Regions from separate parts of the Paenibacillus sp. S-38 genome, predicted to be linked through region 1. Evidence: riboswitches for the same ligand, from Rfam matches in the RefSeq annotation. Region 1 holds a riboswitch; each other region holds the start of a gene.
What was found. Region 1 has a riboswitch for cyclic di-AMP ahead of ACP26L_RS06510 (TrkH family potassium uptake protein). Riboswitches for the same ligand answer to the same signal wherever they lie in the genome.

Region 1 (7,325 bases):
AATGTATCTGACCAGTCCTTCGGTGCCGAAGTAGAAGGATCCGGTACGGTTCTTGTTGATTTTTGGGCTCCTTGGTGCGGACCGTGCAAAATGATCGCTCCTATTCTTGAGGAGCTGGATAAAGAGATTGGCGAAAGCGTCAAAATTGCGAAGGTCAATGTGGACGACAATCCGGAGTCCGCCTCCCGCTTCGGCGTGATGAGCATCCCGACGCTGATCGTCTTCAAGGACGGCCAGCCGGTGGATAAGGTTGTCGGCTTCCAGTCCAAGGACGCGCTGAAGAACGTGCTGGGCCGCCACCAATAAGAGGCAGCAAAGCTCTCGCGTGATGAGGAAAGTGTAAGAGAGCAAGGCTGCGCGCAATTTTACACTTTCTGAGTCATGAACCAAAGCTCTTTTTCTGCTATGCTGGGAAAAAGAGCTTTTTGCCGTTGTCCTCCGCGGACCGGCAGGGAAAGGGGAGAAACCGAAGATGACGACGACACAGGGGGAGCTGACCCCCGAGGAGCGCCGCAAGGTGCGGGAGAGCATCAAAAATAAGCTGGCGCTCGTTCCGGAGCAGCCCGGCTGTTATTTGATGAAGAACCGCGACGGCAAGGTGATTTATGTCGGCAAGGCGAAGGTGCTGCGCAACCGGCTGCGGTCCTATTTTACCGGGAGCCACACGATCAAGACACAGCTGCTCGTCAGCGAGATTGTCGACTTCGAATATATTGTAACGGAAAGCAACATGGAAGCCCTCATTCTGGAATGCAATCTGATCAAAAAGTACTATCCGCGTTATAACGTGCTGCTCAAGGATGACAAGTCCTTTCCCTATATCAAGATTACGAATGAGGAACACCCGCGTCTCGAGGTAACCCGGCGGGTGGTGAAGGACAAGGGCAAGTATTTTGGCCCCTATCCAAACCCCTATGCCGCGAACATGACGATGAAGCTGCTCGAGCGCCTGTATCCGCTACGCAAGTGCCGCACACTGCCGGATAAGGTGTGTCTTTATTACCATCTCGGTCAATGCGTCGCCCCCTGTGAGTATGAAGTAGAGCAGGAGACCTATGACAAGATGGTCACGGAGATCGCGAAATTCCTGAACGGCGGGCATAACGAGATCAAAAAGGACCTCAGCCGAAAGATGCAGGAGGCGGCTGAGGAGCTGAACTTCGAGCGGGCGAAGGAGCTGCGCGACCAGATCCAGCATATTGACACGGTGATGGAGAAGCAGAAGATCACGACGACGGATGCGACGGACCGGGACGTCTTCGGCTTCGCGATCGAGAAGGGCTGGATGTGCGTCCAGATCCTCTACATGCGCCAAGGGAAGCTGATTGAACGCCATGCGTCGATGTTCCCTTACTACGGGGAGGCTTACGAGGATTTCCTGTCGTTCGTCACGCAGTACTACAGCGAGAATCCGGCCCTGCCGAAGGAAGTGTTCCTGCCTTCGTGGGGCGAGGAGGAGACCGGGGCGGAAGGCGAAGCGGCCGCTGCCGCCGAGCGTGTGGAAGACACCTCCGGTACGGCCGAAGCGGCGGCCCAGCAGGGAGACGAGGAAGCCGCGCCGGAGTCGAAGAAGTACATCAAGGAAGCGCTCGAGAGCTGGCTGAAGGTCAAGGTTCATGTGCCGCGCCGCGGCCTCAAGAAGAACATGGTCGACATGGCGAACGAGAATGCGAGGGTCGCGCTCGACGAGAAGTTCCGGCTGCTCGCCCGGGACGAGGAGCGGACGGTGAAGGCCGTCGAGAATCTCGGTGAGTACTTGGGCACAGGTACGGTACGGCGAATCGAGGCGTTCGACAACTCGAACATCCAAGGCTCCGACCCGGTATCGGCGATGGTCGTCTTCACCGACGGCAAGCCGGATCGCAAGGAGTACCGCAAGTACAAAATCCGGACCGTGCAGGGACCGGACGACTACGAGACGATGCGGGAAGTGGTCCGCCGGCGGTATGAGCGCGTCCTCAAGGAAGGACTGGCGATGCCGGATCTCATCGTCATCGACGGCGGGCGGGGCCATCTGTCGGCGGCGGTCGATGTACTCGAGAATGAGCTCGGGCTCTATATCCCGGTCTGCGGCCTCGTCAAGGACGCGAAGCATAAGACGGCCCAGCTTCTGATGGGCGACCCGGCCGAGATCGTTCCGCTGCCGCGGGACAGCCAGGAGTTCTACCTGCTGCAGCGCATCCAGGAAGAGGTGCACCGCTTCGCGATCACCTTCCACCGGGAGACCCGCGCCAAGTCGATGGTCGTCTCCACGCTGGACTCGGTGCCGGGGATCGGCGAGAAGCGGCGCAAGGCGCTCCTGAAGCATTTTGGCTCGCTCAAAAAAATAAAAGAGGCTCAGCCCGAAGACTTTAAGCCTCTTGGTATCGGAGAAAAGCTGGCCTTGACCATCCTCCAGTCCCTGAACGGGACGGAAGGGGAGGCTACGGCTGGGGAGCCGGAGGAAGCGGATTCGGCGGAAGCTCCTGAGGAGCACGCGGAGGCTTAGGCTTCGGTCCGAACCGGTCGTGAAGCCAGGAGAGCAGCCAGCCTGCCAGCGCCGGCAGGAGCAGGTAGAATGCGCCCACGGCGGTGTTGGCGGCGCTGCCGGTGATCATCAGCGACAGGCCCATCAGGATGGAGTCCATCGCCGCATGGGCGAAGATCGCCGTCAGGAAGCCGTAGCGCAGGAACACATAGCCGAAGATGAGGCCGATGACGGTCACTTCGATGAGCCGGGTGTACACCGGGTAGATCGGATACTGCGTATGGCTCATCGCCCAGATGATGCTCGGCAGCAGTACCGCCAGGAAGCGGCTGCGTGTGAGCGACAGCACCAGGGCGATGCCGAGCAGCCGGTACACGGCCTCCTCCGAGATGGAGGCCGCCCAGGCCATCAGCGGGAAGACGCCGGGGACCCGCATGTTGTAGACCGAGTCGGCCGGGTCGCTCACGGCCCAGACATCGAACAGCTCGGCGGCGGCGAAGAACATGACCTGCTGCAGGCCAAGCACGAACAGGCAGAAGAGGTACCCGCGGACCATAGCCGTACGGACGCTGTCTCCGAACGAGGCGTCGCTCCAGACCGGCCAGGGGTTCAGTCCTCTGCGCAGCCACAGCTGCCTGCCGGCCAGCAGAGACAGATAGGTCGATGCCGCCATGAACAGCACGAAGATGTTGACGAACCATAAGTAGAATACGGCCTGCGGCTCGGACGGGCCGCTTCCGTGCTCCGTGCGGAAGGCCGGGAGCATGTTGAAGTTATTGAGCAGATACACGCCGGTGAAGATCAGCGTGAGGACCAGTCCTCGGCTGAACCGGATGTCGCGGCGGCCCCGGATAATCAGGATGAAGGCCGTCAGCGTCATGACGGTGGACAGGCCCATGGAAGTCCAGGTCATCAGGGAGGCCTTGTCATCCTGGGCATTCTGCCAGTCGATGAAGGCTTCAGGCACAGGAAACTCGGGACGGAATAAGGTGATCCGGCCCCGGGTTTCTTTGACGTGCAGCTCAAGCGGGGATTCACCGATGGTGTCCGCTTTGCTCCGATACACCCGAAGGGTATTCGGGCCCGGCGCCTTCGATCCGCCTGGAACCAGGGCGAACGTATCCGGGGAATACCCCAGATCGGTCAGGGTCTGCCGGATGACGGCTTCGGAGTCCGGAGCGTTCTCCGAAGAGACGCCCTCGCTGCGGGCGGTAGCCGAACGGCCGGTTTCCCAGCCGATGATGCCGAGATTGGTATAGTTCACTTGGATATAATGGGTAAGTCCGGTGTCCGGTTCGCCGATCTCCACCTCATAGAACTCCAGTGGAAGTTTCTCTCCGAAGCGCTCCTGATATTCGTCGTACAGCCGCTCTTTCTGCAGATAGCCGCTCTGCTGTTTTACGGCCTGGTAGATCACATGGGTCGCGGGATTCTCCGCTCGGAGGCCCAGCTTCTCCCTGGCAAAGCGCAGGGCGGCATCGGCGGCCTGCCCCTGTGTAACGGAGGGAACCCCCTCAGTCGCTTCCTCCATCCGTTCGGCATCCTCCATATAAGGACTGAACAGGTTGACACCGAAATAAAGAATGCATCCGATCACGGCAAGCAGCAGAAGCGACGGCTCCTTGATTCGCTTGGACATGGACAGCTCCTTTTGGGACAGAAATGGGTGAGGTATATTATATTCTTCTAAATTAGCATACATGCTTCCGCGAAATCCAATGATTTCAAGAGCAAGCGCAGGAAAACAGATGATTGGGAGAGCGTCAATAGGGAGATAACGCTTACAAATACCCTTTCCAGGGGATTATCGTGACTTTTAGGTGAATTACGCCTTTGTGCTGCAGAGTAAAGAGGATTATAATTCAAATCAATTGAATAAAAAGCCGAATTTCTTAAGGAAAACGGGGGAACCATGAGTTTAGGGGTGAATTCATCCAAAGGCCGTTTAAGGCCGGTGATGATAGGGTGCCTGTACATCCGAATCCGTCAGCTAACCTCGTAGGCTTTGTTACAGGAACCTATTTTTTGGCATTGGGTTTCCAGTGTCTTTTTTTTGCGCAAAAAAGCCTTTATTTCGAGAACCGAGGTGTACGATATTTGAAGCCAGCCGCCAAGAAATTCGAGCTGAAGCCGCCGCAGATTCTGGTGCTCGGATTCGCAGCCATTATTCTGATTGGCAGTATTCTTCTGTCGCTGCCTGTGGCCACAGCCAGCGGTCAGTCGACACCGTTCCTCAATGCTTTATTCACCGCAACCTCCGCCACCTGTGTGACCGGTCTGGTTGTCGTCGACACGGGAACGTACTGGTCTGTCTTCGGACAAATTGTCATCATCCTGCTGATTCAGGTAGGGGGACTTGGGTTCATGACCATGGCGACGCTGTTCGCCTTCGTACTCAAGAAAAGAATATCGCTCAAGGAAAGGCTGATTCTGCAGGAGGCGATGAATCAAGGCTCGATGGAAGGGATCGTACGGCTCATCCGCAAGGTGATTCGGTACTCGCTGACGATCGAGGCGATAGCCGCAGTAATCTTCTCCATCCGCTGGTCGTTCGACCTGGGAGTCTCTAAGGGCATTTATTACGGAATCTTTCATGCGATCTCTTTCTTCAATAATGCAGGCTTCGACCTGTTCGGATCGGTTACGGGGAAATTCAGTTCCCTTACCGCCTACGCGGACGACTGGGTGATTAACCTGGTTTCCATGATGTTAATTATTCTTGGAGGTCTCGGGTTTATCGTGATCTCCGATTTGATTGAATATAAGCGGATCAAGAAGCTGTCGCTGCATTCCAAAGTGGTGCTGAGCGCCACGGGACTGCTGATCGTCATCGGCACGGTGGTCATCTTCTTGTTCGAGCTGACGAATGCGAAGACACTGGGCCCGCTGACCTGGTCAGGCAAGTTCTTAGCCTCGCTCTTCCAATCCGTATCCCCCCGTACGGCGGGAGCCAACACGGTGGATATCGCCGGAATGCGGCAGGCGAGTCAGTTTTTTACCATCATTCTGATGTTCATCGGTGCTTCGCCGGGCTCTACGGGCGGGGGGATCAAGACGACCACCTTCACTACACTGGTGGGGGCGATCGTGGCCATGATCCGGGGCAAGGAAGACATCGTCCTCTTCCATTACCGGCTTGGCAAGGACCGGATTCTCAAAGCCATCACCCTGACGATGATCGCGCTGTTCCTGGTGATCTTCGTTACGATGCTGCTGACGACCACCGAGGATCATTCCTTCCTGATGATACTGTTCGAGGTGACCTCGGCTTTCGGAACGGTGGGACTCACCATGGGGCTGACACCGGATCTAACCGAGTTCGGCAAAGTAATGATCTCGCTTACGATGTTCGCCGGCCGGCTCGGCCCGCTGACCTTAGCTTATGCTCTCGGACCTAAAGCCGAGAAAGAATTATACCGTTACCCGGAAGGTAAAATTACGATTGGATAGGGGAACAACAACACATGAAACGCAGTCAATACGCTGTCATCGGACTGGGCCGCTTCGGCTCCTCCGTAGCAAAGGAACTCATGAAGCTTGGCTATGAGGTGCTCGGCATTGATAAGGATGAGGAGTCTGTCGAGGAAATGGCCGACAAGCTGACCCATGTCGTCGTAGCCGACGCTACGGATGAAGAGGTCCTGCGGTCTCTCGGCATCCGCAACTTCGACTGTGTGGTCGTCTCGATCGGGGATGATATCCAGTCGAGCATCCTGACGGCCATTCTGCTGAAGGATATCGGTGTCGGTACGGTTGTGGCCAAAGCGCTCTCGGAGCTCCATGGCAAAGTATTGAGCAAGATCGGTGTGGACCGGATCATCTATCCGGAGCGCGATATGGGCATCCGGGTGGCGCACCAGCTGGTCTCGCCGAATCTGCTGGACTATATCGAGCTCTCGAAAGAGTATACGATTGCCGAGCTGGCCGTTCCACGGTGTCTGTCCGGCCGTTCGCTGAAGGAGCTTGATACGCGCGCGCGGTACGGCTGCAGTGTGGTGGCCATCAACAAGAAGGATGGCGTCATCATTGCCCCTACCGCAACCGATACGGTGGAAGAGAAGGACATTATGGTCATTATCGGGACGAATCAGCAGATCGAGACCTTCGAGAATGCGGTTATCCGCTAACGGGCCGGCGTTCACGAACAACACGATTAAGCAAATCAAAATGGTGGGATGACGAAATGGAACAAGGAATTTCACTGGAACATGTAATGTATCTGCTTGTCATCGTCCTGCTGACGGGAATGCTGGTGGGCCGGCTGGCCGGTCTTCTCAAGCTTCCGGACGTTGCGCTGTTCCTGCTTGCCGGCATCGCGCTTGGCCCCCTCCTCCACTGGATTGAGGAGCCGAGCAGCTCCTTTACGAACCAGTTCATTCTGACGGTGGGCTCCACCCTGATCCTCTTTGACGGTGGGCGCAATATCCGGCTCGGGGGTCTCAAGAAGGTCTGGCTTACGCTTACGCTGCTCTCGGTTCCGGGCGTGCTCATTACGTGTGCGATCGTCGCGGCGGCTTCCCATTGGCTGCTTCATCTGCCGTGGATGTACGCGCTTCTCCTGGGTGCCATCATCTCGTCAACCGACCCGGCGACATTGATACCCGTCTTCAAGCAGGTGAAAATCCGGGCCAAAGTCAGGGAGACGGTGGAAAGCGAATCCGCCTTTAACGACGCAACCGGATCGATTCTTACGTTTACCCTGCTTGCTGCGGTAACCGGCGGGGGAGCGATCTCCGTAGGGGGCTCGGTCAAGGAGTTCCTGATTACCGCGCTGGGCGGTATCGGGCTCGGGATTGCGATCGGATTTGTCCTTGCTTTCTTGGCGGCCCACATGTCGTACGGCTTTCTGCGGGACTAC
Region 2 (7,325 bases), 1.7 Mb from region 1:
CTCAGGATTCAGGATGAGCGGGCTTTTTGCTTTGCACATGACACGCCGTGGCAGCTGCATTGAACCCCGCGGGTTTGGCATGCCGGATGGAGGTTGTCAGTTGAAGCTGCACGGAGGAGGAGCGCACTCCTTACTGCTCCTGCTTCGCGAACGTCCCTTCGCGGCGGGCCTTCACTTCGTACATGCTGACGGTCGAGCTGATCACATAATCGGGCGGGGTGTGGCCCTTCTTGTCGCGGTGGCCCTGGATATGGGCGGGGCTCTTCTCCCAATTCTTCCAGGCATCGACGGATTCCCAGCGGATCATGGCGACGACTTCTTCCGTGTCTTCTTTCTTCGAGCGGTTGACCATGACGCTGACATCGAGCAGGCCTTCCATCTCATCGATCGGGCCTCTTTGGCTGAAACGCTCGACTACAGCGTCGGCATGGCCTTTTTGAACAACAATCGTGCGGGTTTGAATTAACATGGGAATGATGCCTCCTATGGCGGATTCGGATTCGGCTGACGCTCGGATAATAGATCGGATAATAGATCGGATAATAGATCGGATAATAACCCAATTGTAATTGATAAAGATTATCATTGTCAAAACAAGCAGAGTCTCTTTAGCGTAAGCCCGGTGGGGGCGGGCAGGCGAAAAGAAATAGCCCCTTACCAAGACTGGCAAGGGGCCGGGCTCATCAGGAATGCGGGAAGGTGGAGCCGGAATACGGTTCTTTGGGTACCATGAGCGCCGCCAGGAAGTAGAAGAGGATCAGGCTGCCGCTGGAGGCGAAGGTCAGAATGACGACAAGCACCCGAAGCAGGGTAGGGTCAAGGTTCAGATACTGGGCCAATCCGCCGCACAAGCCGGTGATTTTGTTATCGGAAACCGAGCGGTACCAACGTTTCATAAGAGGAGTCCACCTTTCGATTCGGGAGGAGATTGCGTTCCCGTTTGGTATACCTCTATTGTAACGTCCTCGGGGTACCCCTGAAACGGACCCGCGGTGGGATCAGGGCTGGACCTTGGTCCAGCGGACCGCACAGTCTTCGGACCGGTCCCGCTTCGGCCCCACCGGGTTCCGTTGTGACCGGACGATACGGCCCCGCTGGCGATTCGGCACGCAGACCCGATGCAGCCTCCTCCTGACTGGAGGTTATTCCTGTCCGCGGCGTTCGGACCGCGAGGCTAAGATCCCTTTGTACACCTCGATGGCCCGGGCCCGCGAGGCCTTCAAGTCGACGACCGCATGCGGCCGGGGCAGGTGAATCTCCTTGTCGGACAAGCCGGAGAGCTCCGGGAGCCAGCGGCGGATGTATCCCCCGGACGGGTCATGGGTCTGCGACTGGGTCACGGGGTTCATCACACGGAAGTAGGGAGCCGCGTCGAAGCCGAGCGAGGCGCACCACAGCCAGCCGCCGCGGTTCAGCGCATTGTCGTAATCCGCCAGCTTGTACCGGAAGCAGCGCTCGCCGTAAGGGAAGGGGCAGAGCAGGTTCTTCGTCAGGAACATGGCGGTGATCATCCGCAGCCGGTTCGGCATCCAGCCGGTCACGTTCAGCTCGGTCATCGCCGCATCTACGATCGGGATGCCCGTGCGGGCTTCCGCCCAAGCCTGGAAGCCGTCTTCGGGCAGCACCGACAGATCGTACTCCTGCTCGTAGCGGTAGAACAGGGGGTCCAGCCTCGACTGGTACAAATAAAAGTCCCGCCAGGCGAGCTGGCGCAGCCACGGCTCAACACCGGCGCTGCAGTCCAGCAGCCGCTCGTAGACATGCCGGATCGAGAGGGCCCCGGTGTTCAGGTGCCTTGAGAGACGGCTGGTCTCCCCGCAGTCGAACCGGTCGCGCCCCTGCGCGTAGCCGGACAGCCGCTCGCTGAGAAAGTCCTCCAGCGCCGCTTCCGGTTCGCTGCCCTGCGGCTGTAGCCGGCAGGAGTCCAGCGTCTCCTCCAGTTCCCGCGGCAGCGGGAAACGCTCCGCGAAGCCCTCCGCCAGCGGCAGGGTCTGCAGCCTGCCCACGGTAACAGCGGAGGCCGGGCGGAAATGCTCCCGCAGGTACTCGCGCACCGGCGATAGTACGGCGTGAACACCTTGTACGGCTCGCTGCGGCCGGCATGACGGTGGAAATCGCGCAGGTCCGCCAGGGCCTGCTCGTCCAGAGCGGTGACACGCACGCCCCGCGGGGCCGCCGCTTCCCGCAGGAGGCGGTCCCGGGTCAACGCGTAAGGCGTATGGTCCTCGTGGAACACGAGCTCGCGGATCGCGTGGGCTTCGAGCAGCGCGCCGACCACGGAGGCCGGCTCGCCGCAGAGCAGGTGCAGCCGCTGCCCTTGGGCGGCATACAGGGACTGCAGCCGGGCGGCGCGGGCTAGGAAGCTGCGGCCGCTGTGCTCCCGGTGGCGGTCCCTGCGCAGGAGGAACGGGTCGAGCACGAGCACGTGCAGGGAGGGCGACCCGCAGGCATGGATATAATCGAAGGCGGGCAGGTCGGCAGTCCGCAGGTCTTTGCGGTGCAGGAAGAGAATCATGGGTCGAGGGCTCCTTTCTTGGACGGCGTGCTTGTACTTACCCACGCAACGACAGAAAGCCTCTTGGGCTTGTCCGGCCCGCGAACGGGAGGAGGCCCAAAAGGCTTTCTTCAATAAAAGTAGTAAGGATGGGTGACGCCGCAGATGTTACTTGTCGGTCATGAGCTGCTCGTAGGCAGCATCGGAGAGGACGCGACGGGCGGTAACATACCTTTTGGCGTAATAGCCGTCACTGAGGTTCGTGATTGTTACGCCTTGATTCGTGGCGGAGTGGTAGAACTTGCCTTCACCAACATACACGCCTACGTGGGAGATGCCTTTGCCGTCTGTGTTGAAGAACACGAGATCGCCGGCACGAAGATTGTTCTGGTCCACCCAAGTGCCCATAGCAGCTTGGCCCTTGGAGGTGTGAGGCAGGTCGACACCGAATTTGGCGAATACCCAGGCCGTGTAGCCGGAGCAGTCGAAGCCGCCGCTCTTGGTGGTGCCGGACCATTTGTACGACGCGCCCAAGCCATCGTTGACCGCTGCGCTTAATGGGGTTTCCGCGTAAGCGCTGCCGACGGAAATGCCGCAAAACAAAGATAATGCGAGTGTGAGTCCTACAAGCTGCTTTTTCAAAGAAGTTTCCCCTTCCAAGTGCCTACGAGGTTAGCTGAAGGGTTCGGTTGAAGGTTCCCTATGATCACTCTGAAGCGAGATCAATTCACCCAAAATGGATCCCCCGTTTTCTGAGACAGAAATTCGGCAAAATATTCATTTTTTATTACCGAGTAACTATATTCGAGTAAGTTCGAGTTTCTCCTGCTTGTGTCACAAAGTTGTCACAAACCCGGCGTTTAAAGTGAAACCTTTTGTTTATAGACAGAATAAGGATTGCAAGCGCATACATAAATTTCCGGAAAAGGGTGATTTTCCGGCGTTTACGGCATGTTTACATGGGGATGTCGAAAATACAAAAACACCGCTCCCCATGCAGCAGCATGGAAAGCGGCGTTTCAATTCGAGGCATAGGGGCTGTCCGGGCTTTTCGTTCATCAGGCTTTCTCGAGCCACAAGGCATATTGGGTGCCGATCGCCCATACTTTGAAGAACATTTGGATCAGCCGGTACGCCTGGTAGCCGATCAGGGCCAGGAAGCCGGCCCAGAGGTAGCTGGAGGCCATGACCGCCGCCGAGATCAGCAGGGCAAGGGCCGCCACGGCCGCTCCCGCGGCGACGATGGCGGGCAGATGACGGACGACGAAGATCAGAGCGTAGAGGGACGAGCGTCCGGCTGTCTTCGCAATCTGCAGGAAGAGGAAGAGCAGCTGCAGGAGAAAGATCCACAGGATGAAGAAGACCAGGGGAAGCAGCAGCGCCTTGCCGTAAGACAGGTAAGAAGAGTGCTTCGTATACTGGCCGGCCGCGTAGGGGAGCAGCCAGTACAAGGGAGCGAGCGTCATCAGCAGCTGCAGAACGTAGAGTGAGAAGAAGGGGACGCTGAGCCGGCGTACTCCCTCCACGAACCGGTAGCCTGCATTCAGATCGCGGTTATGCAGCGAGTAGAGTACCCCGGCGTTCAGCACCGGATGCAGCACCATCCGCAGGGCGAGCAGCCCCAGCGCCCACCAGAGGTAGGGCTGGAGAAGGTCGGTTTTCATCAGCTGGAACTGTCCCTCGATCCAGAACAGCTGAACGGCCTCCCGGGGAAGCACTTCCCCGGGGTAACGGTGCAGGAGGGGCAGAACGACCGACTGGATCAGCTTGTAGAGCAGCACGCCCCAGGCCAGATGATAGATGAAGAGGGCGATGACGGCAAAAGGCTGCTTCCAGGCGATCGACCAGCCGTGGGCGATCCGGCTTCGTAAGGCATTCATCTTCGGTCATCCTCCTTTACCATGCGATCCAGCCGGAGAGAACCTCCAGAATCTTAAGCACGCTGAGGTTCCAGCGGACGGACAGCTGCGGATCGACCTCGGTTTTCATGAACGAATTGATCCGTTTGTTCTCCAGCACGATCGTATACTGCGGGTCGATCGATACCCAGGCGAGAGGTGTGGGATGATTGAGCTTGATAAGCACCTCGCTGTCGCCGCCCCCCCAGGTCTTGTCGAGCTGCGTGCCGTCCGTGAAGTGGAAGCGGACCGGAACGCCTTGGACCGAACCGCCCTGGCGGCGGAGCAGGACGCTGTTCTCGTAGTAGGTTTGGCCGTTATCGGTCAGCTTCCGGGCGGTGATGGAGGCGACCGCATAGTCCACCATGGAGTCACCGTAGACGTACTGGTCGAAGAAGCTCTGCCAGCTCGTCTTCGTGACGTCCTCCGCGGCATGCTGGAAGTCGGCCGTCGTCGGATGCTTGAATTTCCAGCGCTGGAAGTACGTACGCATAATCTTGTTCATGGTCTCCGGGCCGGTCTGCCGCTCGATGGCTTTCAGAACGAGCTTTGCGCGCGTGTAGACATTCTCGGCATAATGGCCGTGCCCGTCATAGCTCCATGCGTTTTTCTTCAGGGCCTCGGGGCTGGTGATGTAGCTTGATTCCACGAGGGTATTCGGACGCACGCCGTATTCGGCCTCCATCAGCCGGTCTTCAATATAGGAAGTGAAGCCTTCGTCCAGCCAGGCTTCTTCGAATTCGTTGCTCGCGACCATCCCGTAGAAGAACTGGTGGCCGATCTCGTGCACGACGACCCGCTCAAGCTCCAGGCTCGGGTTCTCCTCGCCTGCTCCCCAGGCGGTGACGAGCGTCGGATACTCCATGCCTCCCGCCCCGTTCCCGTCCTCCGGAGGCACGACCACCGAGAGGGTGGAGTAAGGGTAAGACCCGTACCATTCGGAATAGCGGGCAAGCGCCTTTTTGGCGGCGGTCATATAGCGGGCCTTGAGGTGTTCGTGCTTCGGGTCGAGGTACAGCTTAATGCGTACGCCGGGCAGCTGGGGCGTGGCATAGGGCTCCTCATAATAGACAAAATGCGGGGAGGCCGACCAGGCAAAATCATGCACATCATCCGCATAAAAGGTATGAATCTTACTGGCGCCGTCGTCGACCGGCGGCTTGGTGGGAAAGCCGGTAGCCGCCACCTTATAGTCCGCAGGCAGCTTCAGCTTCACGTCGAAAATGCCGAAGTCGGCGTAGAACTCGGAGTTGCCGTGGTATTGGTGCAGGTTCCAGCCCTCATCGGTGCGCCCGCGGGTGCCTTGCGGCTCGTAGACGGCGACCTTCGGGAACCACTGTCCCGCCATGACGAAATCGCCGGCATACCCCATCCGGGCGAAGACCTGCGGCAGCTTGACCGTGAAGTCGGTGCGCAGGGTGATTTTGGCTCCGGGCTCCACGGGCTTTGGCAGCGGCACCCGCAGCAGGGTGCGGTCATCCTTGTTGCCGTCATCGGGCTGCACGTACTCGGCAGTTCCTCTGAGTTCGGCTTCCGACCCGTCGAGCATCTTAATGGAGGATACCGTCAGGCTGCCGTAGCTGCCATCCTTGGAAACGTCGCTGCGGAGCTTGCCGCCGGATTCCCGCATGAAGGTCGATTTCTTGGATTCGAAGGCGTTCGGGTACAGGTGAAAATACAGCTCGGACACTGGCACGCTGCCGGGATTGGTCCAGGTCAGTGAGGAGGTGCCTGTGATCATCTTGCCGGTGGCGTCGTATTCCGCGTTCAGGTGGTATTCCACGATCCGGCCGGAGAGCGGCTTCGGCGCGGGCTTCTCTGCCGGCTTGGCCGGCAGGCTCGGCGGCGCAGGCGTTGCCGGAGGGGCCGTCGGCGCTGTCGGCACCTCAGCCGCAGGTGCGGCACGGGCGGCAGCCGGACGGGCTTCCCCGTCAGCAGGCAGCCTCAGGCCTGTGGACGATCCGTCCGCCAGCCCTTGGGCGAGCGGCGGGGCCGGTGCGGCCATGACGCTGTGCGAGGCCGCGGGCCTGAGCATCGGCGGCCCGCCGCCGCTGTCCGCAGCCACCGCCCATGCGGTAGTCCGCTTGTCCCCCGCGGGATTGTCTGCGAGCAGCAGGGTATGGGTAAGCAGCACGGCGCCGCAGGCTGCGATCAGAACGGCGCCCCATGATGTGATGGAGGCAGGTAGTCGGTTTTTCATCTCATATTCACCCCGTTGACAAGCATCTACAGCATGTATATGTAAGTGGACAGGGGATTATTTCTCAGGGGGCCAAAATTGTGAAAAACGGGCTTTTGCATTATGATAAGAAAAAAGATGATGTGGAAGGTGGCGCCTCATGGAGAACAACGGAAGCGGACAGGAGAAGGAAAAGAAGCTCCCTACATTAAATATCATCTCGCAGAAGGAAACGAAGCACCGCGGCTATGGGCAGGGCTCCATCGACCTCAGCCAGCTGTCGGGCGTCATTATCGACGGGGACGAGGTGTATCTCGACGATGGCACGCTTCATGCGAAGAGCAAGATCGAGAAGGGCATCAAGTTCACGGTGAACGCCGACGAGGTGCCGAACGGGCGTCCCTGCTGGATCGTGTGGGTGGCTGTGGACTTCAAGGAAGAAGGCAAGTACTATGCCGGCGTGACGTCCTGCGCCATGACGGTGGATCCGGAAGCGCGCAAGGGCTGGAAGATTCTCGCCGATCACGTCAACCGGATGGACTATGCCCTGAAGCGCCGGGTGATGGTCGATAACCTGGGAGAGGCCGAAAAAATCAAGCTTCGCGACTTCCTCGCTGCCTGGGATCCGGGCATGTGGGAGCGCTCGGATGGGGCTCTGAAGGAAGCTTTATCCTAATTTTGTCGATTATGTGACGGTCTTGTGTCACCCCTTGTAACAATGTATACTAGTCCCTAGTATATACACCATATACTA
Region 3 (7,325 bases), 2.0 Mb from region 1:
GACGTAGACCCGAAACCGTGTGATCTACCCCTGTCCAGGGTGAAGGTGCGGTAACACGCACTGGAGGCCCGAACCCACGAATGTTGAAAAATTCGGGGATGAGGTGGGGGTAGCGGAGAAATTCCAATCGAACTCGGAGATAGCTGGTTCTCCCCGAAATAGCTTTAGGGCTAGCCTCGGGTTAGCGTTGCGGAGGTAAAGCACTGATTGGGTGCGGGGCCCGCCAAGGGTTACCAAGTCCAGTCAAACTCTGAATGCCGCAAACGTGATGCCCGGGAGTCAGACAGTGAGTGCTAAGATCCATTGTCAAGAGGGAAACAGCCCAGATCATCAGCTAAGGTCCCCAAGTGTGTGTTAAGTGGGAAAGGATGTGGAGTTGCACAGACAACCAGGATGTTGGCTTAGAAGCAGCCACCATTGAAAGAGTGCGTAATAGCTCACTGGTCGAGTGACTCTGCGCCGAAAATGTAACGGGGCTAAACACACCACCGAAGCTATGACTAGATATCTATGATATCCTGGGGTAGGGGAGCGTTGTATGCGGGTTGAAGGTTGATCGTGAGGACAGCTGGACTGCATACAAGTGAGAATGCCGGTATGAGTAACGAAAAGATCAGTGAGAATCTGATCCGCCGAAAGCCTAAGGGTTCCTGAGGAAGGCTCGTCCGCTCAGGGTAAGTCGGGACCTAAGGCGAGGCCGAAAGGCGTAGTCGAAGGACAACAGGTTGAAATTCCTGTACCACCGTGAACCGTTATGAGCGATGGGGTGACGCAGAAGGATAGTGACGCGAGCTGATGGATGCTCGTCCAAGCAGTGAGGCTGATGTGTAGGCAAATCCGCACATCGATAAGGCTGAGCTGTGATGGGGAGGGAAACTTAAGTACCGAAGGTCATGAGTTCAGGCTGCCAAGAAAAGCCTCTAGCCAGGGAGAAGGTGCCCGTACCGCAAACCGACACAGGTAGGCGAGCAGAGCATGCTAAGGCGCGCGGAAGAACTCTCGTTAAGGAACTCGGCAAAATGACCCCGTAACTTCGGGAGAAGGGGTGCCTCGGTAGGGTGAATAGCCCGAGGGGGCCGCAGTGAAAAGGCCCAAGCGACTGTTTAGCAAAAACACAGGTCTGTGCGAAGCCGCAAGGCGAAGTATACGGGCTGACGCCTGCCCGGTGCTGGAAGGTTAAGGGGAGCGGTTAGGGGTAACCCGAAGCTGTGAACCGAAGCCCCAGTAAACGGCGGCCGTAACTATAACGGTCCTAAGGTAGCGAAATTCCTTGTCAGGTAAATTCTGACCCGCACGAATGGCGTAACGACTTGGGCGCTGTCTCGACGAGAGATCCGGTGAAATTTTAATACCTGTGAAGATGCAGGTTACCCGCGACAAGACGGAAAGACCCCATGGAGCTTTACTGCAGCTTGATATTGGACTTTGGTACGATCTGTACAGGATAGGTGGGAGCCTGAGAAGCCTGAGCGCCAGCTTGGGTGGAGGCGCCGTTGGGATACCACCCTGATCGTATCGGAGTTCTAACCTGGTACCGTGATCCGGTGCGGGGACAGTGTCAGGTGGGCAGTTTGACTGGGGCGGTCGCCTCCTAAAGCGTAACGGAGGCGCCCCAAGGTTCCCTCAGAATGGTTGGAAATCATTCGAAGAGTGCAAAGGCATAAGGGAGCTTGACTGCGAGACAAACAGGTCGAGCAGGGACGAAAGTCGGGCTTAGTGATCCGGTGGTACCGAATGGAAGGGCCATCGCTCAACGGATAAAAGCTACCCTGGGGATAACAGGCTTATCTCCCCCAAGAGTCCACATCGACGGGGAGGTTTGGCACCTCGATGTCGGCTCATCGCATCCTGGGGCTGAAGTAGGTCCCAAGGGTTGGGCTGTTCGCCCATTAAAGCGGTACGCGAGCTGGGTTCAGAACGTCGTGAGACAGTTCGGTCCCTATCTGTCGCGGGCGCAGGAAATTTGAGAGGAGCTGTCCTTAGTACGAGAGGACCGGGATGGACGTACCGCTGGTGTACCAGTTGTTCCGCCAGGAGCACGGCTGGATAGCCAAGTACGGACGGGATAAGCGCTGAAAGCATCTAAGCGTGAAGCCCCCCTCAAGATGAGATTTCCCAAGTCAGTAAGACCCCTTGTAGACGACGAGGTTGATAGGTTCGGGGTGGAAGCGCGGCAACGTGTGGAGCTGACGAATACTAATCGGTCGAGGGCTTATCCAAACAGCTTCCGCAAGGAAGCGGCAGCAATACTAAGGTTTAGATCTTTAGCTAGCGAGTGAGGATATATCATTTTGGTAGTGACCTTTGTGCGAAGCACAAAGGAACGCAAAATGATATACCCGAATGTATATCCAGTTTTCAAGGTACAAGCTGCCTTGAATATGTATTACCGTGTATCCTGGCCGATACACAAACCGTTTGGTGATGATGGCGGAAGGGAACCACGCGTACCCATCCCGAACACGAACGTTAAGCCTTCCAGCGTCGATGGTACTTGGACCGCAGGGTCCTGGGAGAGTAGAACGTCGCCAAGCCAATGAAGAGCCCATTTGGACCATGTGTCCAAATGGGCTTTTTTGCATTCTTTTTTGCTTTCTTTGTATTTTATACAGTCCGTTAGAAAAAACTAGAGGAGATGTTGAAATACAACAGGGAGGACAAAGAAATGAGCAAAACCTGGACAACCATATCGATTGTTGCCCTACTGGCTTTGTACGGAATGCTGCCGGGGTGGGTTCGTGCGGAGAACGGCGCAGCACAAAACGGAGTGGATCAGGCTAACCCGATGGGGACCGTGAGACAAAGCACCAATGGAGCCCAATTTGGCAGCGATGCGGGGCTCGGCTTGTCGGGAAGCACACCAGGATTTTTGATCAACAAGCAGCAGATCAGGGCGACGACGGGCGGGATGGCGGGCTATCGGCCGTTAGCCGTCTCAGACCGTGAGGACGGCGCGGATTGGGGCTGGCTGGGCTTAATCGGGTTGGTGGGATTGTCCGGTCTGTCTTCCGCCAGACGGAGCAGAAGATCCGAGACCAAGTCCTGAGAAATTTAAATTATAGGCAGCGGTATATAGCAACACAATCAGAGGAGGTAACCATGAGCAGCGTACAAAATAATGACAACAATGAAGAACTGGCCGACTTGGGCACGCATATGGCGGGAGCAACCGGTCTTCACCAAACACGTACATTCGAGGAAGTAAGAAGTGTGGAGGCTCCTGGACAAGGTCCCGGCGCCGTAGACAACCGGGATCACGAGATGGATTTTAAAGAGTATGGTGACTCGATTTAATTCGGAGCATCTGTATGAATATTTGCGGGCTTGGAAGGTGGATAACTTTCCAAGCCTTATTTCATTTTCGTATCTGAACAGCAAAAAGACCCCTGGGACAAATGGTCGGGATCTCGGCTGTTGTGCTCATTTGCGGGTTCGCGAGATCAAATCCGATACGGTAACAAACTCATAACCGCGCTGTTTCAGCTCCGGCAGAATGCTTCGGAGTGCTTCAACGGTTTGGCTGCAATCCCCCTGAAGATCGTGAAAGAGTACAATGTCCCCGTTGTGCACGTTATTGAGCACTTGGGAGACGATTTTATCCGCACCCGGTTTCATCCAATCCTTTGTATCCTGATACCAGGACCACATGACTACCGTAAGCTTGTCTTCCTTCATGGACTGGAGGAGAGCATCATTGTAAAAACCGCCGGGAGGCCGGAATACATGCGGCATTTGCTCCGTAATGTCGAAAATGACTTCTTGGGTTTGGCGGATTTCCGTAATAAGCTGTTCGGCAGGATAGTGTTTGAGGAAATGATGGTCAAACGTATGATTGGCGATTTCATGTCCCTCATTCACTTCACGAATGGCGATGGCGGGATATAACTGGACCCGCTTGCCGATCACGAAGAACGTCCCCTTGGCACCATACTCATGAAGCAGGTCGAGAATCTGAGGCGTATAGACCGGGTTGGGGCCGTCGTCGAACGTCAAGGCAATGAGTTTCTGATCGGTCTCCACGTTCCAAACCACCTCGCTGGGCCGCGGAGCAGGAACGCCTGCACCGGTCAAACAAAACGATGTTAGGACACACAGCAGAAGCTTGCGGATACCTTGATTCATGTCGGTCACCTCCGTCACATGATCATGCTTAGGGTTCGACCGGTAAGGCGTACCTATACACCGGAAGCAGAGGCCAAAAAAAAGCAGGCCTCCCATCGAGGCAGCCGGCTTAGGGCCGAGCGCCTCGATGAAGAGACCTGCTTTTTTAGGAGCGCCGTTTTTACGTGCCAAGCACATGAACCTTCACGTTCTGAATACCGAACTTCAATGCGGCTTGGCGCCCATCGGGCATAAAGATATCAATCTTGTTCCCCTTCACGGATCCACCGATATCCGTTGCAACGGCGTACATGCCTCCAGCCGGAAGGCCGTCGTGCGCGTAGCCTTCAATAAATACCTTAGACCCCAGAGGGATGACAGCAGGATCTACGGCAATCGTCCCCAGCTTCAGAGGATTACCCATGTAGTCTCTCGCTGCGAACGTGCCGTTCTCCCCTGCGACTGCTGTATAGGCAGAAGCGCTGGCTTCGATCGTCATCGTATAGAGAGGAGCGATCTTCGTGGGGCGGTACCAAGCTGGAGCATGGTATTGACCATCCACTCCAAGAATGGCGATGCGGTTCAGGTTGTCCCACTGGGTCTGAATGCCGAAGGAGTCGGCAAGCAGCCGGAAAGGGACGTAGGTTTGCCCGTCTACAAGCTTGGCAGCTGCTTCCTGAACGGAAGGCTGGCCGTTGACTGTAATGTTAGGGTCACCTGTGGTAAAAACAACGGTGGTAGTGGTGCTGCTCAGGGTGATCTTCATCTGAGCGCCGGCATGCTCCCACTGAAGCTGGTATCCCAGCTTGTCAGCGATGTCCCTGGCCGGAACCTGAAGCTTATGGTTCTCGTCAAGGAAAGGCTGGGCATTCGAGAATTGCAAGAGGCTGTCATTTACCTGCACCTTGATATCCTCGGCGAGCCGAACGGTCTCGGCCTGTGCAGGACTGGCGAATACAAGAATTGCGGCTGCGGGCAGCGTCAATAGACATGCCTTCAGCATGGACGTGATGCGACTTTTCAACTGGATCCCTCCATATCGTTGCACCTGTCCGGCGAGATCAAGAATCCGCCGTCAGTTGTCGATCATAGCCTCCGAGGTTAGTTGTCGGGTTCGGGAAGAAGGTTGGTTCCCTAGCATGGTGCCCGCTCCGCTGCAGTAGTGCCAGCGGCAGACAGCCGGTGCATTCACCCCATGTGATGCGTCCCCCGTACGTACATCTAAATACATGCGCGATTCGGCTTCTAAGAGCGTACCACACGTTAAAAGTGAGGGGCAATGGATAAAATCATCCAGTCCCTTCCTATAATTGACACGGGGGCTTAACCCCAGCGGGCATGTGGGTTACAATGGATAAAATGATGCGGAGAACCATTGGCGGAAGCAGATCAAAAGCTGGAAAAGCAGCGGGTGAGAGAGGGGAAAGTATGTATCAAAGAGATTATATTCTACGGATGATCGAGCAGGCAGGGGGGATGGTTGGCCGCGTGATGCAGTTAGCCCGTAACAGACGGCTGGAGGAGGCCATGGAACTGCTGCAGCAGGCGATGAAGGAGATGCTGGGACTAGGCTCCAAGCTGATCGGAGCGCTGTCGGTGAAGGACCTGGTTGCGCTGCTGTCCAAGGATGGGGAACTGGACTCAGCCAAAGTACTGGCGATGGGGGATCTCATGAAAGCGCAGGCGGATCTGGAGCGGGAAAGTGGGAATGAAACGGCTGCCAGACGGACGGCACAGAAATCCCTCGAGATCCTGCTGATCGGACGCGAATACGATGCCCTCGGCGAGCTGAGAGAAGAATTCAACAGACGAATTCAAGAGGCGCTGAACATCACGGGGCGAGCAGGGTTGAGTGAGGGGATCCTGTCGAGGGTTGTCGGATATTACGAGGAGCAGGGCAGCTATGCCTGGGCGGAGGATGCCTTGTTTTATCGACTAGAGGAGTTAAAGGGCGGGCAGCGGGAGCTGGAGTGGAGAGCCGCCGCAGAAGAAGGGATCCGAATGTACGAACGGTGGGTGCTTCTGGAGGATGCCCTGCTGCAGGCAGGCGGCTTGTCGTCGGAAGAGGCTGAGGAAGGCCTGCGGACGCTCAGGCAATTGAAAATAGCAGATAGCCAATAACAGGAAATTACATAAAATGGATAACTGCAAATACGAACTATTATCACATCGAAAACAAAAATGTTCGCCTTTTTGAGTTGACATCCTGTGTGAAAGCCGATAAACTGAAAGAGATCATTAGCTTGGAAAAAATACGTATGACATTCGAATAATCTCGTATAATGTCGGGAATATGGCCCGAATAGTTTCTACCCGAAAACCTTAAATTTTTGGACTACGAGTAAGCGTTGATGAAGAAGGTCGGCACGGCAGGTGTCTGGCCTTAACTTGCGCTTAGGAGTCTTCTTGTCGTCCTTACTCATAGACTGAACAGCTTTTTTGAGCATGTGCAGCTTCTATCTGGAAGGACGTTTTGTTTTATATGGCCTTGATTGCATAAATGTATTGAAAAGCAAGCATATGGAGGGTACCTGAATGTCGGTTCTTGTTGGAGTCATCATGGGAAGCCAGTCGGACTGGGAAACGATGAAGAAAGCGTGCGACGTGCTCGATGAACTCGGGGTTGCATACGAGAAGAAGGTGGTATCGGCCCACCGGACACCGGACCTGATGTTCGAATATGCCGAAACGGCGGCTGAGCGCGGACTGAAGGTCATCATCGCAGGCGCCGGCGGTGCGGCACATCTGCCGGGTATGGTCGCCTCAAAGACCGTTCTGCCGGTTATCGGCGTGCCTGTGAAGACGTCGACCCTGAACGGGCTGGATTCTCTGCTGTCGATCGTGCAGATGCCGGGCGGAATTCCAGTAGCGACGGTAGCGATCGGACAAGCGGGCGCAACCAATGCCGGCCTGCTCGCGGCGCAGATTCTCGGCGCCTTCGACAGCGGAATCCAGCAGCGGGTAACGGAGCGCCGCGAACGCATTGCGAAGTCTGTCATGGAAAGCAGCGTGCTGGAATGACCATGAAGGAAGCGGACAAGAACCGGGCGTACGACCCGCAGCAAGTGACCCCACCCGGATCCGTAATCGGCGTGCTTGGCGGAGGCCAGCTCGGACGAATGCTGGCGCTGGCCGGCAAGGCGATGGGCTATCGTTTCGTGACGCTGGACCCTACGCCGGATGCGCCGTGCGGCCAGGTGGCGGACCGCCAGATCGTGGCGGCG
Region 4 (7,325 bases), 3.2 Mb from region 1:
GACCCGGTCGCCGGCTCCGTCGCCAGCAGGTTGGTGAGCGCGCCGTGCTCCACCACCTCCCGGCAGAAGGAAGCGTACAGCGCTTCAGGCCAGGACCTCGTGTAGCGCAGATGGAACATCTGCACGAGATGCCAGCCCACTGCAAGCGCCGTGGAGCCGTCTCCGCGGGCCAGCCGCTCTTGAGCGAGCACGAGCTCATATAAGGAGGCTTCTTCGCCTCCGAGTTCCCTTGGCACCGTAAGCGCAAGGTAGCCGTCCGCCCGGAGGTCGGCAAAGTTGTCGAAGGGGAAGCTTCCCTCCTCGTCATGCTTCGGCGCCCGCTCCGCGAACACAGCCGCCAAGCGCTCCGCCCGGGAGGCGAGGGCCGCCTCCCGTTCGCTGCGGACCCACCTGTCCGCTATCCCTTGCTGGATCATCTGCTGCAATCCCCCCTGCGCATAAGATCGGCATCCGTCAGATGCCGGCTCCTTTTTTTGAAATGGACTCGCGGTTCTGCTCTATGTACTCCAGATTAACGCGCAACATACCTAATGGATGATGGGACTATCCCTGCCTGCCTTCCATTGTAGCATAGCCATGAAGAGGAGGGGGAGCGACAAGGAAGGCGTTGATCCGCCTGCTTGTTTACCTTGGCCGCTCTTCGGGTAATAATCCTGAAAAAAGGTAAGGGCGGGGATTAAGGTATGGAGCCTTCTCAGGAAACACAGCAGCAGCCCAAGAAAAAAGCGTCTCCCTTCAAAATCATCCTGCTTCTGCTCGGGTCCGTGCTTGCGGTTGTCGGACTTGGCGGTCTCGGCTGGGGGTATCAGACGTACCGGCAGATGTACACCGCTATGGACATTTCGCTGCTGGACAAGGAGCCGGCCCGTTCGACCTTTTTCTATGACCGCACCGGCGCCGTGATTACCGAGCTGACGAACGCAAGGATGGAATATATGCCGCTGAGCCATTTTCCGAAGATCATGCTGGATGCGGTTACGGCTGTGGAGGATTCGCGGTTCTACGAGCATCAGGGGCTGGATTACCAGGGGATTGCACGCGCGTTATACCAGAACCTGAAGTCGGGGTATACGGTAGAGGGCGGCAGCACGATCACCCAGCAGCTGGCCAAAACGATGCTGCTCACCCCGGAGCAGACGTATCAGCGGAAGCTGAAGGAGGCCGTGGCTTCGCTGAAGATTGAAGATACATACAGCAAGGATCAGATTCTCGAAAAATACCTCAACTACATTTATTTCGGGGAAGGGGCGTGGGGACTGCAGCGCGCTTCCGAGACTTATTTTGGCAAGGATGCTTCCCAGCTTACGCTGGCGGAAAGTGCCCTGCTCGCCGGGATTCCCAAGTCTCCGACGAATTATTCGCCCGTGAAGAAGCCTGAGGACGCCAAGGAACGGCGGAACCTCGTGCTGTCCCTCATGGCCGATCAGGGGAAAATCACGCCGGCGCAGCGGGACGAGGCGATGAAGGAAGAGATCAAGCTTGCCGCACCGGCTGCCCAGCAGACCGCTAAGATCTATCCCTCCTATATCGACCATGTCATCAACGAAGCCTCCCAGAAGTATGGACTGACGGAGCAGCAGATTTTGTCCTCCGGCCTGCATATTCACACGAACCTCGATCCCAAGGTGCAAAAGGCGGCGGAAGAGGTATACCGGAATCCCGACTTTTTCCCCGAGGATAAAGGGGGGCTGCAGAGCGGGATCGTCCTGATGGAGCCGCAGACGGGGGCGGTGCTGGGGATCGTAGGCTCCCGCAATCCGGACCCGAAGTTCCGGGAGTTCAATTACGCGACTCAGAATGAACGCCAGCCCGGATCGGCGATCAAGCCGCTGCTCGTCTATGCGCCCGCCTTGGCAGCCGGTTACGGGCCCAGGGACCAGATTTACGATACGGAGACGGATTTCGGCGGCGGATACACACCCATGAACTACCGGAGGCAGTTCCACGGGTGGGTCACGCTGGAGGAAGCGCTGATCGAATCGTACAACATTCCGGCCGTCGCCCTCCTGAAGGAGATCGGGATCGACCGGGGGCTCGAGTTCGGCCGCAAGGCCGGGCTGCCGCTGCAGGAAGCGGATCGTACCCTTGGGATTGCGCTGGGCGGTATGAGCAAGGGCACCTCCCCGCTGCAGATGGCGCAGGCCTATACAATGTTTGCCAATAAAGGTAATCTCGCCAAGGCGTATGCGATCCGCAAGATCACGGATGCGCAGGGCAATCTGGTCGGCCAGGAAGCGCAGCCGGTGCTTGAGCCGATGCTCGACCCGGGTGCGGCTTATACGATGACGAGGATGCTGGAGAAGGTCGTCACGGAAGGGACCGGCCTCAGTGCGAGGATGGACAGGCCGGTGGCCGGCAAGACAGGGACGACCCAGCTGCCGGACACGCCGGAATTCAAGGACCGCCGGGGCAGCCAGATCGACGGGTCCAAGGATGCCTGGTTCGTCGGCTATACGCCCGAGATTGTGGCGGCCGTGTGGCTCGGCTATGAGAAGACGAACAAGGATCACTATCTGACGACAACCGGAGGCAAATACCCGGCCGCCTTGTTCAAGGAGGTGGTCAGCCGGGCGCTCAAGGATGTGCCGGTGACGGCTTTTGCCAAGCCGGAAAAATACCGCGCCTATGCCGGGGGCCGCAAGCGGGTTAACGGCGAGAACGCGCCGAAGTATGCGGAACGGTCCGGGGAAAGCGAGACCGCCGCAGCAGAAGCGCCGGCCGCTCCCGCTGCGGCAGCGGCACCTCAGGATTCCCCGGGAAATACGGGGAATCCTGAGGGAGCCCAGGCCCAGGCGTCTACGGCGACGGCTGCCAAAGGCGAGGTACGGCCGGCGGAGGCCGGTGCCGCGAAGGAGCAGACCGGCGGCCAGCCTGCGGCTGAGGGCGGCACGCCGAGCGGCGGCGCCGCGCCGGCAGCGGGCGGAGACGCCGGCACGGGTGGAGCTGCCGGCTCAGGCGGAGCGGCGGGCGGCACCGCGCCGGCAGCAGGCGGAGACGCCGGCACGGGCGGAGCGGCGGACGGCACTGCGCCGGCAGCGGGCGGAGACGCCGGCACGGGTGCAGCGGCCGGCGCAGGCGGAGCGGCGGACGGCACCGCGAAGCCGGCCGGAAGCGAGCCCGCGCCGCAGACGGCGGGCGGCGGAGAAGCGGAGGCGCCGGCACCGGAGGCGGCGGTAGGCGAGGCGGTGGATACCGGCACAGGCACGACGCCGTAGCGGAGGCGGGATCAGCCCGCAACGCATGCCGCGTGCACGGGGCCCCAAGCGCCCTGCGCCATTGATGCCGAGGCAGCCTGCACACTCTACGGCGGAACCCTGTCTGTCAGGGTGAAGACTGGCTTCTATGTAGCTCCATCCCGTCCGGGAACGACAGCTTGGTCTTTTGCCCATACTTAGCCGGACAACCGCTCGACAGCGGATGTGATGCTAATTTATCCAACCTCTACTTAGGTTCTATGACCATTATCTATGGTTTGACCATCACTATGATAGATCGCCTGCTCACCAAGCGGCGGTCTATTTTATTTTGAATAATTTGTTAAAGTTGTGTCGAAAATCGTAAACCTCGCCGATATAAGGAAGATATTAGGAAATCCACTGTTTCATGGTTTGAACATCACAAAAAGGCTGTGCTAGTCTAATAAAAAAATACAGGCCGAATCCAGTTCAGCAAAAGATCTGGTACGGGGGATTCTTCACATGGGGTGAATGTTCGGTTTATCGAACTAGGGAGCAGCCTCTTCCGAATCCGTCAACTAACCTCGGAGGCCGCAGGAGGAATCAGGTTGAATCTTCGTTTTTACCGAAAGCTTGTTTTGTCGTGCGCATTTTCTGCCGTAGGCGTGCTTGGGATGCTTCATGCCCAGGGCGCGGAAGCGGCCACCAATGTTAAAATTCAAATCAACGACAGTCTCGTTCCATTTCCGGAGGCCCAGCCCTTCATCGATAACGCCAATCAAATGCAGATTCCGCTGCGTGCTCTGACCGAAGAGCTTGGCTATCGGATCGGGTGGGAGAAGGACGGGGACGTTGTTAAAGTCACTTTAAAGAACAGCAGCCAGACCATCGCCCTTCAGACGGGCAGCCGTAAGGCGGAAGTGGACGGAAAGTCCGTCCAACTGGACTCTGCGGTTCAATTCTTGAACGGCAGCGTGTATCTTCCTCTGCGGTTCGTCTCCGAAACCTTCGGTTACCGCATCCAGTGGGATGCCGACAACCGCATCGCGATCATCAACCAAGACGGCCGGTATCATGCGCCGGCCTGGTACAAGCCGCAGATTGCGGCCGGGGCCGTGCAGCAGCCGGCGCAGGCAACGCAGACCCTGCAATCGTCGATCCTCCAGACGGCGTCCAAGTACATGGGGACGCCTTATGTCTGGGGCGGCAGTTCTCCCGGCGGATTTGACTGCTCGGGGTTTGTCGGTTACGTATTCGCCCAGTGGGGGACCAAGCTTCCCCGTACCTCGGTTGAGATGTACCAGTCGGCAGGCACCGCGGTTACGGATCTGCAGGCAGGGGATCTGGTCTTCTTCGCCGAAGGCGGCCGTGTCTCCCACGTAGGGATCTATACCGGGAACGGCCAGTTCATCTCGGCGGCCAGCTCCACGGGTGTCTCGGTAGCCAGCATCACGACAGGTTACTGGGGCAAAAAGTACGTGGGAGCCAGACGCGTGTAAGGACTTATATCATTCTTTCATTAGAAGTGCAGCCAAGCAAAGGACTCGCCGTGGGCGGGTCCTTTTCCTTTTGTACGTAGAAGTCCGGATAAACCACGCAAGCAGCTCCACCTTTTTAATCTAACAAAATTCCATGTTTTCAACCCATAATTCCATTAATGGCAGAGGGCCTGAGGAGTACACTACTATGCAGAAAATGATACAAGGGGGACCCTGAGGATGGAGAACTATATCATTGGGATTGACTTGGGCGGCACGAATATCAAATCGGCTGTTTTCACTTCGGCGTTCAAGCCGGTTATCGAACGAAGCGATCTTACGGAGGCCGCTTTGGGGCCGGCGCATGTGCTGAACAAAATCAAATCGATCCTAAAGATGATGCTTGTGGAGGCAGCAATCGATCTAAACTCGGTGCTGGGCATGGGGATGGGGATTCCGGGGCTGCTGGATCCGCAGGAGGGAATTTCCATTTTTTCTCCCAACTTTCCACAGTGGGAGAATATCCACGTGGTGAAGGAGATGCAGCGAGAGTTCCCGTTTCCAGTATTTATCGATAATGATGTTCGCGTGAATTTGTATGGGGAATGGTTGTTTGGCGCAGGGGTGGGGGGCCGGAACATGGTCCTGCTCACACTGGGGACGGGATTGGGTTCGGGCATTCTGGCTGAAGGGAGAGTACTGTATGGCCATACCGCTTCGGCCGGAGAAATCGGCCATATGAACATCGTCCGGGGAGGAAGGCCGTGCCGCTGCGGAAGCTCGGGCTGTCTTGGCAGGTATGTCTCTGCCACAGGCATGGTCAGGACGTTCACAGAGGAGCTTGAAAAAGGCAGGGAGAGCCTCATCCGCAGCTGGGTGAAGGACGATCCCGGGCAAATCACCGCGAAGATGATCTCCGATGCTTACGATCGGGGAGATGCTCTGGCGATCGAAGTGATGCAGGAGACGGGGGAACTGCTCGGCTTTGGTCTTGCTGCCGTCATCAACCTGTTCAATCCCGAGCTCATCATGATCGGCGGGGGCATGTCGGCTGCGGGGGACCGATTGCTGAATCCGGTCCGGGCTGTCATTCGGAAGACCGCGTTGAAGCTTTCGTCTGAAGCGTGTCAAGTGGTTCAGGCGGCGTTAGGCAGCAGATCCGGTGTGCTGGGGGCCGCCGCTTATGCTTCCATGCGAATGGAGCCACCCGGCGCACCGTCATTATTTCATAACAATCCATCCCTATCATCCGGAGATCGGATATAATGGGATTTACATTTCACTAGAAAACACCGCTGTCCGGGGGAGGAACTCAGAATGATAAGGCCCATGATCGGAGTATTGCCGCTATACGATAAGGAAAAAGAGAGCTACTGGATGCTGCCGGGCTACATGAAAGGGATTGAGGCTGCAGGGGGGATTCCTGTCATGCTCCCGTTAACCACGGATCCGGAAGTCATTGTCACGATGGCTCAGCGGTTCGACGGCTTTCTTTTTACAGGGGGGCATGATGTGCATCCGGAGCTCTATGGGGAGAGCGTCGAGCCGGTGTGCGGCGAGCCGTGCAGGGAGCGGGACGAGATGGAGAGGATCCTGTTCCGGGAAGTGACGGCCATAGACAAGCCCGCTTTCGGCATCTGCAGGGGACTGCAGTTGTTCAATGCCCTGCTCGGCGGCACGCTCTATCAGGATATTCCAACGCAGCTGGGATCCCATAGTAAGGTCCTGCATCAACAGCAGCCCCCCTATGATAAACCGGTTCACAAGGTATACATAGAGAAGGGAAATCCGCTTCACGAGATGCTCCAAACGGAGTCCATGGAGGTCAACAGCTACCACCATCAGGGCATCAAGCAGTTGTCCGCCCAATTGGTGGCCGTAGCCAAAGCGGAGGACGGCATGATCGAAGCGGTGAGGATGCCGGACAAGAAGTTTGTCCTGGCTGTGCAGTGGCACCCGGAATTCAGCTATACCTCTGACCCATATAACTTCAGGTTGTTCGAGGAATTCGTGGGCAGCTGTCAGAGGTAAGAGAGGCCTTGCCTTGTTCGCGGCTGATTAGAGCCTGTCTGCTTGCGGGTAATGTCATTACGTCCAAGCAAAAATGGCAGGGGAACCCAACCGTGAAGGAGAGATAACCATGGCAAAGCACGTTCGGCTGGAACCAAAAGCGCAGAAGTTCGCGGAGGATACGGCGAAGCCTCCGTATCTGTTTGATCTCGGGCCCGAGAAGGGACGGGCCAAGGTGGATGAAGTGCAGTCCGGCGAAGTCACGAAGCTGCCGGTCGATATCGAGGAGCGGACGATCGAGGGCGGACCCGGAGGCACGGTGTCCGTGAACATCCTGAGACCGGTGAACGCTTCCGAGCAGCTGCCGGTCATCGTCTACATTCACGGGGCCGGCTGGGTGTTCGGCAATGCCCATACGCATGACCGGCTGGTCCGGGAGCTGGCGGTCGGCGCTCAGGCCGCCGTCGTGTTCCCGAACTACAGCCTGTCGCCGGAAGCGAAGTACCCGGCCGCGATCGAGGAGGTCTATGCCGTCGTCGACTGGGTGGCGAAGAACGGACGCGATCTGGGCCTGGACCCGAACCGGCTGGCGGTGGCGGGCGACAGCGTGGGGGGCAACATGACGGCCGCCGTCACCCTGATGGCCAAGGAACGCGGAGGC

Region 2: it holds a riboswitch for cyclic di-AMP, as region 1 does, so the genes downstream of both, ACP26L_RS34480 (C40 family peptidase) here and ACP26L_RS06510 (TrkH family potassium uptake protein) in region 1, are expected to answer to the same signal.
Region 3: it holds a riboswitch for cyclic di-AMP, as region 1 does, so the genes downstream of both, ACP26L_RS32915 (stalk domain-containing protein) here and ACP26L_RS06510 (TrkH family potassium uptake protein) in region 1, are expected to answer to the same signal.
Region 4: it holds a riboswitch for cyclic di-AMP, as region 1 does, so the genes downstream of both, ACP26L_RS27655 (NlpC/P60 family protein) here and ACP26L_RS06510 (TrkH family potassium uptake protein) in region 1, are expected to answer to the same signal.

What each region holds. Positions count from the first base shown of each region.
Region 1 covers NZ_CP187970.1:1,359,866-1,367,190, forward strand. The annotation lists gene trxA (thioredoxin) at 1-306, shown strand, start outside; gene uvrC (excinuclease ABC subunit UvrC) at 473-2,488, shown strand; gene ACP26L_RS06505 (CPBP family intramembrane glutamic endopeptidase) at 2,424-4,106, opposite strand; cyclic di-AMP (ydaO/yuaA leader) riboswitch at 4,339-4,487, shown strand; gene ACP26L_RS06510 (TrkH family potassium uptake protein) at 4,565-5,917, shown strand; gene ACP26L_RS06515 (potassium channel family protein) at 5,932-6,594, shown strand; gene ACP26L_RS06520 (cation:proton antiporter) at 6,651-7,325, shown strand, end outside.
Region 2 covers NZ_CP187970.1:7,867,746-7,875,070, reverse strand. The annotation lists gene ACP26L_RS34500 (antibiotic biosynthesis monooxygenase) at 131-469, opposite strand; gene ACP26L_RS34495 (PspC domain-containing protein) at 684-896, opposite strand; gene ACP26L_RS34490 (FAD-binding domain-containing protein) at 1,143-1,685, opposite strand; gene ACP26L_RS34485 (deoxyribodipyrimidine photo-lyase) at 1,787-2,515, opposite strand; gene ACP26L_RS34480 (C40 family peptidase) at 2,663-3,136, opposite strand; cyclic di-AMP (ydaO/yuaA leader) riboswitch at 3,141-3,275, opposite strand; gene ACP26L_RS34475 (hypothetical protein) at 3,553-4,374, opposite strand; gene ACP26L_RS34470 (M1 family metallopeptidase) at 4,391-6,592, opposite strand; gene ACP26L_RS34465 (YwhD family protein) at 6,732-7,247, shown strand.
Region 3 covers NZ_CP187970.1:7,557,070-7,564,394, reverse strand. The annotation lists rRNA gene ACP26L_RS32940 (23S ribosomal RNA) at 1-2,220, shown strand, start outside; rRNA gene rrf (5S ribosomal RNA) at 2,418-2,534, shown strand; gene ACP26L_RS32930 (WGxxGxxG family protein) at 2,666-3,046, shown strand; gene ACP26L_RS32925 (hypothetical protein) at 3,100-3,294, shown strand; gene ACP26L_RS32920 (polysaccharide deacetylase family protein) at 3,421-4,122, opposite strand; gene ACP26L_RS32915 (stalk domain-containing protein) at 4,283-5,125, opposite strand; cyclic di-AMP (ydaO/yuaA leader) riboswitch at 5,177-5,355, opposite strand; gene ACP26L_RS32910 (DUF6483 family protein) at 5,530-6,222, shown strand; purine riboswitch at 6,357-6,459, shown strand; gene purE (5-(carboxyamino)imidazole ribonucleotide mutase) at 6,637-7,122, shown strand; gene purK (5-(carboxyamino)imidazole ribonucleotide synthase) at 7,119-7,325, shown strand, end outside.
Region 4 covers NZ_CP187970.1:6,309,725-6,317,049, reverse strand. The annotation lists gene ACP26L_RS27665 (acyl-CoA dehydrogenase family protein) at 1-416, opposite strand, end outside; gene ACP26L_RS27660 (transglycosylase domain-containing protein) at 684-3,215, shown strand; cyclic di-AMP (ydaO/yuaA leader) riboswitch at 3,643-3,784, shown strand; gene ACP26L_RS27655 (NlpC/P60 family protein) at 3,785-4,675, shown strand; gene ACP26L_RS27650 (ROK family protein) at 4,895-5,920, shown strand; gene ACP26L_RS27645 (gamma-glutamyl-gamma-aminobutyrate hydrolase family protein) at 5,984-6,685, shown strand; gene ACP26L_RS27640 (alpha/beta hydrolase) at 6,795-7,325, shown strand, end outside.